2 linked regions of the Ammoniphilus sp. CFH 90114 genome follow. Each later gene encodes a partner of the first gene's protein in a complex. Links are inferred from orthologs where the notes say so. Each region holds a gene or a part of one and is shown on either strand. Other genes may lie near its edges.

What was found.
Region 2: the proteins of EIZ39_RS21040 (region 1) and EIZ39_RS06480 are in contact, whole or in part, in a crystal structure (PDB 3TUF), measured with the Bacillus subtilis proteins. The link is inferred for Ammoniphilus sp. CFH 90114 from one-to-one orthologs.

The regions. Positions count from the first base shown.
Region 1 is NZ_SDLI01000011.1:140,385-143,454, forward strand. Bases 328-3,070 are described here. They hold EIZ39_RS21040 (M23 family metallopeptidase), read right to left. Parts: upstream 2,195-3,070; coding sequence 1,460-2,194; downstream 328-1,459. Other genes in these bases: spoIIID (sporulation transcriptional regulator SpoIIID), read right to left, coding at 331-618; EIZ39_RS26845 (hypothetical protein), read right to left, coding at 1,030-1,188; EIZ39_RS21045 (stalk domain-containing protein), read left to right, coding at 2,410-2,712; murQ (N-acetylmuramic acid 6-phosphate etherase), read right to left, coding at 2,798-3,070. Also shown: mreB (rod shape-determining protein), read right to left, coding at 1-178. UniProt on the Bacillus subtilis protein: Involved in forespore engulfment and required for anchoring membrane proteins on the forespore side of the septal membrane. Forms a channel with SpoIIIAH that is open on the forespore end and closed (or gated) on the mother cell end.
Region 2 is NZ_SDLI01000002.1:358,229-361,369, reverse strand. The notes cover bases 114-2,927. They hold EIZ39_RS06480 (SpoIIIAH-like family protein), read right to left. Parts: upstream 1,893-2,927; coding sequence 1,335-1,892; downstream 114-1,334. Other genes in these bases: spoIIIAF (stage III sporulation protein AF), read right to left, coding at 2,545-2,927; spoIIIAG (stage III sporulation protein AG), read right to left, coding at 1,905-2,543; accB (acetyl-CoA carboxylase biotin carboxyl carrier protein), read right to left, coding at 665-1,174; EIZ39_RS06490 (Asp23/Gls24 family envelope stress response protein), read right to left, coding at 187-591; amaP (alkaline shock response membrane anchor protein AmaP), read right to left, coding at 114-114. In the rest of the region: more of amaP, read right to left, coding at 1-113; more of spoIIIAF, read right to left, coding at 2,928-3,141. UniProt on the Bacillus subtilis protein: Involved in forespore engulfment. Forms a channel with SpoIIIAH that is open on the forespore end and closed (or gated) on the mother cell end.

The sequences.
Region 1 (3,070 bases):
CAATGTTGCCAGGTGTACGTCCCACCATGCGATACGCCTCGTTACCTACAGCCAACACTTTCTTCGTATGACTATCGATAGCGACCACAGAAGGTTCGTCTAGCACAATTCCGCGTCCTTTCACATAAATTAATACGTTCGCCGTTCCTAAATCGATTCCGATATCCTTCCCTAACATTTGCAAGGTCCTCCCTGTACTGGTTCATCTATATGAATGCTTTCCTTAGCGAGTAAGAAGCTCCAAATATATATCAATTCGATGCGAAACAAGGAATTCCTTTTTGTCCATTCGACATTTTTCACGTTTTTCCGGGGAGTGACAGGCACTCTTTACGCTAATTCTTCTGTAGCTCCTTTCTTCTGGCTTTTTGTCTTTCTCTTATACTTAATCTTGGTTGCCTCTCCTCCGCGAAGATGGCGGATGGATTTGTGATATTCCAATATTTCCTTTACCTTATTAGCCAATTCGGGGTTGATCTCGGGCAGTCGTTCGGTCAAATCCTTGTGCACAGTGCTTTTAGATACGCCGAATTCTTTGGCTATCTTACGAACGGTGTTGCGCGTCTCTACTATGTAGCGACCGATCTTGATGGTGCGCTCTTTGATGTAATCGTGCACTCCCCTCGCCTCCCTGTTAGAGATAGTCTGATACATTATATTGAGGCGAGTTCGTATATATGCGAGAAAAGTAAGGCGAAAGGCAGAAAATTCGTACTAACGAGGCGAAGAATCGGCTGTTGGGAGCTAGCGGACATCAGATTCCTTATTTCTTCTCAAAACGCGGCAAGGTAGCTTCTATCGGACTTGAGGTTCCTTATTTGCTCAAAAAAAGCCCTACCAAGCAGAAAATTAGTAAATTAACAAATTCCATGTCCGCACCACCTATAATTCAAGCATTTTTTGACCCAATAGCGCACCTGATGTCCGCAGGGATTAAAGAAAGGGAGACTCGCCAATTCTTTTGTCAGATCTCGCTACAACAACAAAAAGCCAGGGAGCCACCCTGACTTTCTATCTATACGCTATTATTTATGTTCCTATGACAATGGTAATTATGGTCACTAAAGTCATGGCGATAATCGTACCCGTAAAAGCAGCTAGAGCAGACTTCTCCCGAGAAGTCAGTCGCTTATCCTCCACACTTCCCGTTTTTCTCATCATCTTTCTCATTCCGGTAAAAACACTCATCTGTATATCCTCCCCATCGTGGCAGCTGGCTGGCATGTCAACTCATCCTTAGACGAAGCCCCTTTAGCTTTGCGTACCTGACCTTTCGTTCAGGTTTGCCTTTTTTTCACAACGATTCTATCATATGAAACTTTTAGTTCTATGGGTATAGGTCAAAAGTACTAAGTCTTAACAATTATGTGAACCCTACACCTGAGTTGATGAGCAATTTCGAACAAAAAAAAACTGCCCCCGTGTAGTCGGTATCACCGACTAGAGGAGCAGCCTCCTATTATTGAGCTTCGTTCTTCTTGCTTTCTTGCGTTAGGTACTTGTCTGGAGAAACTGGTGTTCCGTTTTCTCTCACTTCAAAGTGGAGGTGGACTCCTAGATCTTTTTCAAAGACATTACGACCCGCTTTACCCAGCATAGCTCCTTGCTCTACTTCATCGCCTGCTGCAACTTGTAGATCTTCTAAGCTCTGGTAGACAGTAGTTAATCCATCTGCGTGCTCAAGTTCAACAAGAAAGCCGACCATTGGGTCTTTTTCCGCCTTGGTTACTTTTCCTGGAAGGGCTGCTGTGACATCGAAAGTCTGTCCTTCCTTTGTCGCTAGATCTATTCCAGTGTGCGGCCAATAAGAGTCTTCATATTGGATGAGCGCAGCGGCTTTTACATCGTCCTCAGCGGCTTCATCATAAAAATTCATCACGACATCAAATTCTGTTCCTTCGGCTACAGGCCAACCCATTCCTTGCTCATGTGCATTCACAGGTACGGCATCTTCGGCATCTGGTGTCATAGCAATTGGTGCTGGTTCTGTATTCTCTTGCCCCATGCTGATCTCAGGCATCAGATCCTTCTGATCAAGAGAGTAATCTCTTGTGTCCTGATACCACATGATTAAAGCAAGGATAAGTGCTGCTGCCCCCATGTAGATGGCTGGGAATGTCCATTTCTTACTGAAGAACGCCTTCCACCCTGACTTTGTTGGTGGTTGGATTGGTTGTTTTTGTTCTCCATTCATTTATCATCACCTCATCAACAATCTTCTCCAGATCTTGTGAAGTTTAAACCTAGGGCGTGCGCAAATCCTAAAAATTTATGCATGGAATTTCGACGAAATCCGTTCATTTTTCTAAATAAATTCATTCGTGTTTTTACAAATTTTACAAATTTATTTTTTTATAATGGAATTACGTATGATTTGGACAAGCTTCAATTACCTACTGGGAGGGTTCAATGATGGAAAAGATAAAAATTGTTTTGCTATGTTTAGTACTAGGAGGGGGCATTGGTCTGTTCCCCTTATTGACGGAGGAAAAAGCAACAACCACGATTATCGGGGCCCAAGCTTCACAAGAAGAAAAAAGCATGAAAATCGAACTCGACAAGCGACAAGTTTGGGTAAATGATCAATGGGTGCCTGGGGATGTATTTTTACTAGATGGACGAACCTATATCCCCACACGCTCACTTGAGGCATGGGGAGCAGAAATCCGCTACGATTCAAACGGGCGTCTGGTGGAGATAAAGATGAGATAGCCTGCAAATAAACACACTGAAGTTGCAAATATCCACACTAAAATTGCAAATAAGGCCCCCACACTCCACCGTGGGGACCTTCCTATTATTTCTTCTCCAACGCCTCTCGAATCCTACCGCCCACCTGATCAAGCTGCTTACAAGCTTCCTCCGCAGAAATGCCCTTGAGCTTCATCAGAATTCCAACGCGAGCGTCTCCCTGTGCTTGTTCAGCTAATTCCGTTGCTTCCGCATAGGTACAATCCGTAGCATCAACAATAATTTTCTTCACACGTTCCTCTAACTTTCCATTCGTCGCTTGCACGTTCACCATCAAATTTCCATATACCTTCCCCATGCGAACCATGGAGGCTGTCGT
Region 2 (3,141 bases), on another replicon or contig:
AGATTGGACCAACTCATAGGGAATCAGATGAAGAGAGGCCGCGATCACCATAACCGAAAGAATGGTCAAAGCAAGACTATAAAGGGATAAGATTAACCGATCAAATAAATTCAATGCAGGAACCTCCCAATCGATACTTAAAGACTCAACAGATAAGACCCCTTGACAAAAGGGGTCTGTCCGTACCTATCTTACACGATGAAGAGGCTCTTCAACCTCCACTTTCTTCTCTGTCTTAAATTCAACATCCACAATGTGTACATTGACTTCTATGACCTTAAGTCCCGTCATATTCTCAATGCCCTGGCGAACGTTCTCCTGGATATTACGAGCAACTTCAGGGATCTTATATCCATATTTAACGATAATATAAACATCCACAGCGGCTTCCTTCTTGCCTACTTCTACTTTCACACCCTTAGCCAGGTTCTTCCTACCTAAGCGCTCAGCAATGTCCCCGACGAATCCGCCGCTCATATGAGCTACTCCATCTACTTCTGCTGCTGCCAGACCTGTAATGACTTCAATCACTTCAGGAGCTATTTCGATCTTGCCTAATTCGGTCTTCTCAAAATCTGCAATCATCTCCATAACTTAAAGCACCTCCTACTAAATTATAACAACTGAGTCGTTGTTTTACAATGCAATCAACGGGTAATATTCCTTATTTAACTAGGAATAGAGGTTGCCCGTACTCTACTAACTGGCCATCTGTAACCAAGATCTTGACGATTTCACCCGTTACCTCAGCCTCAATCTCATTAAACAGCTTCATTGCCTCAACAATACACACGATGCTATCTGGATTAACCTTATCTCCAACTTTTACATAAGAAGGTGAATTCGGGTCAGGCTTGGTATAAAAAGTTCCAACCATAGGCGACACAATCTTCTTAAGGGCTTCGTCAACTACCGGTTCCTGTACAGCTGCCTGCTGAGTTGGAACTTCTGGTTCTCTTACCCTTTCAACCGTTGGCGCAGGCTTAGAAACAACAACTGGAGCTGGAGCTGGTATTACTGGTGCAGCTGCAACAACCTGTTGTTCAGGCAGTACTACACCCTCTCGTCCTTTTTTTATACTGATACGTAATCCTTCATTTTCCATTTCGAATTCTTGCACACTGGATTGGTCAACCAATTTTATGATTTCTCTTATTTCATGCATTTTTAACATGTGATAGCCACTCCTCATTAAACTTAGAAACACAATAAAGTTTTTCCTCAACCAAATATCAAACATTATATCATATTCTTCCTCTAAAGGCACAATCTACCCATTACAAAAAAAAAGAACCCTTGTGGGTCCTGTCGCAGTTGATTTGTGTTTGAAACGTTTATGGTTTATATGTTACCACAATATTATTGGATGGGACTTCTAGATGCTGAGTGACCAATTTCATAATTTCAACTGCATTTTGTCTTTCTAGCTTTTCTGCTTGAACGATGACGTTTACGCGATTCTCTTTAGAAATAATAACAGCCTCATTATATCCTAGTGCCTTAATTAAGCTCTCAACTGTCATTTCCGTATCCTGTTGAGTTACGAGCTTGTCATAATTTGACTTAGCCTGAGTGACAGCTTCTTTGTCTTCTGCGTTGGTCATAATAGACAAGTACTCTTCCATCTTTTGAGATTGCCAAGCGTCACGATTTAACTTCGTCTCAATAAAGTAGTCAGAAGCACTTCCAGGCATAGCTTCAGCAGTACCTTCCATTGACTCCCCAGTCTCAATTTGCTGGCTATCCACCTGTAATTCTTGTGCTTCTGGTGATGGCGAGTTAGAAGCTACGGGGACTTGTTCAATCGGGCCTTGAAGCATGTAGTAAGCAGACAACACAACCATAATGGTCAGCATAGAAAGCAACCAAACCGTCTGTTTTTTTAGTACCATTCTAGTACCTCCCTATCCTTTTTTAGGTAAAATAGATATTTTATGCGGTTCAACATGAAGGACTTTCTGAACAGCATCCGTTATCAATGCTTTCACCTTCATATTCTCCGCTCCCTTCGCTACAACTAGCACCCCTCGCACTCTCGGTTTTAAGGTCTTAAGCACAATCGGCTGTTCACCTTGCTCCGCTTTCACCAAGACCACTCTCTCATCGCGAGAAGAGTCGGTAATATCCCTTGTTGCCTTCTCTTTGTCCACTTCTTTCGTAATCGAATTCCTCGCATTCACATCTTTCTCTATGACGACCTCCTCACTAGAATCTAAATTAACCATCACGGATACTTCCCCTACTCCAATCACCTCTTCTAAAATTCCTTTTAGCTGATTCTCGTAGATTTCTTCGTAATCCGAAATCGAGAGGTCATTAGACTTGACCTTACCAGAAAACACAGCTTGTTCGTTGGTTGCAGCTTCTGGGTCAGTCGAGGGTGCTGATTCTCTCTTTACGCTATCTAACGAAGAAAATATCATGATGGCAGCACCGATTCCACCAAGGATGACTAGTTTCTGGAACGTATTTACACGCTTTTGCCCCTCCTCTCTCTGACCCCATTTCTCCTTCATTTTGGAAAACCATTCCCATTTGCTCATCTTAGCCCTCCTCTTGTTTCCCTTCTACCTTAGCTACAATTTGACTACGATCAATACTCCAAGTTTTTGCGATATCGTTAGCAATTTCATTTAGCAGCTTCTGCTCTGCGGCAGAGAGCCCAGATGAGGTAGAGACCGTGGACGCCTTCTGAGAAGATTCTCCTGCTACACTGATTGTCACAGGCTCGATAGGTTGAATCCTCAGATTCCCGCCATCCTCTTGCCTTGACGCTTTTAAATCTTTGTCCAATATTAATTGTACGGAGGAAATCACAGGATATTCCTGTTGCTTGTACTTTTCTTTAGCCATGTCCACTTTTATAGAGCTCACGCGAATCCCATAGTCTTCTTCTACCTTCGCTTGAATTAAACCCTCCAATTGCGATCGGACAAAGTCTTGGGTCTCTTGCTCATTCTGCTGCATTAATTTCTCGCTGTAGTCCTTAATCTGCTCCCAATCTTCCCCTGTTGAACCCGATGTCAACTTCATAATTCGCATCGCTATTTTATCGCTTGTTAAGTCTTTTTTTATTACCTCTAATACAGGAGAAATGATAGTTAATAGAATAAGCAGTCCCATTACCAGACGAACATAACG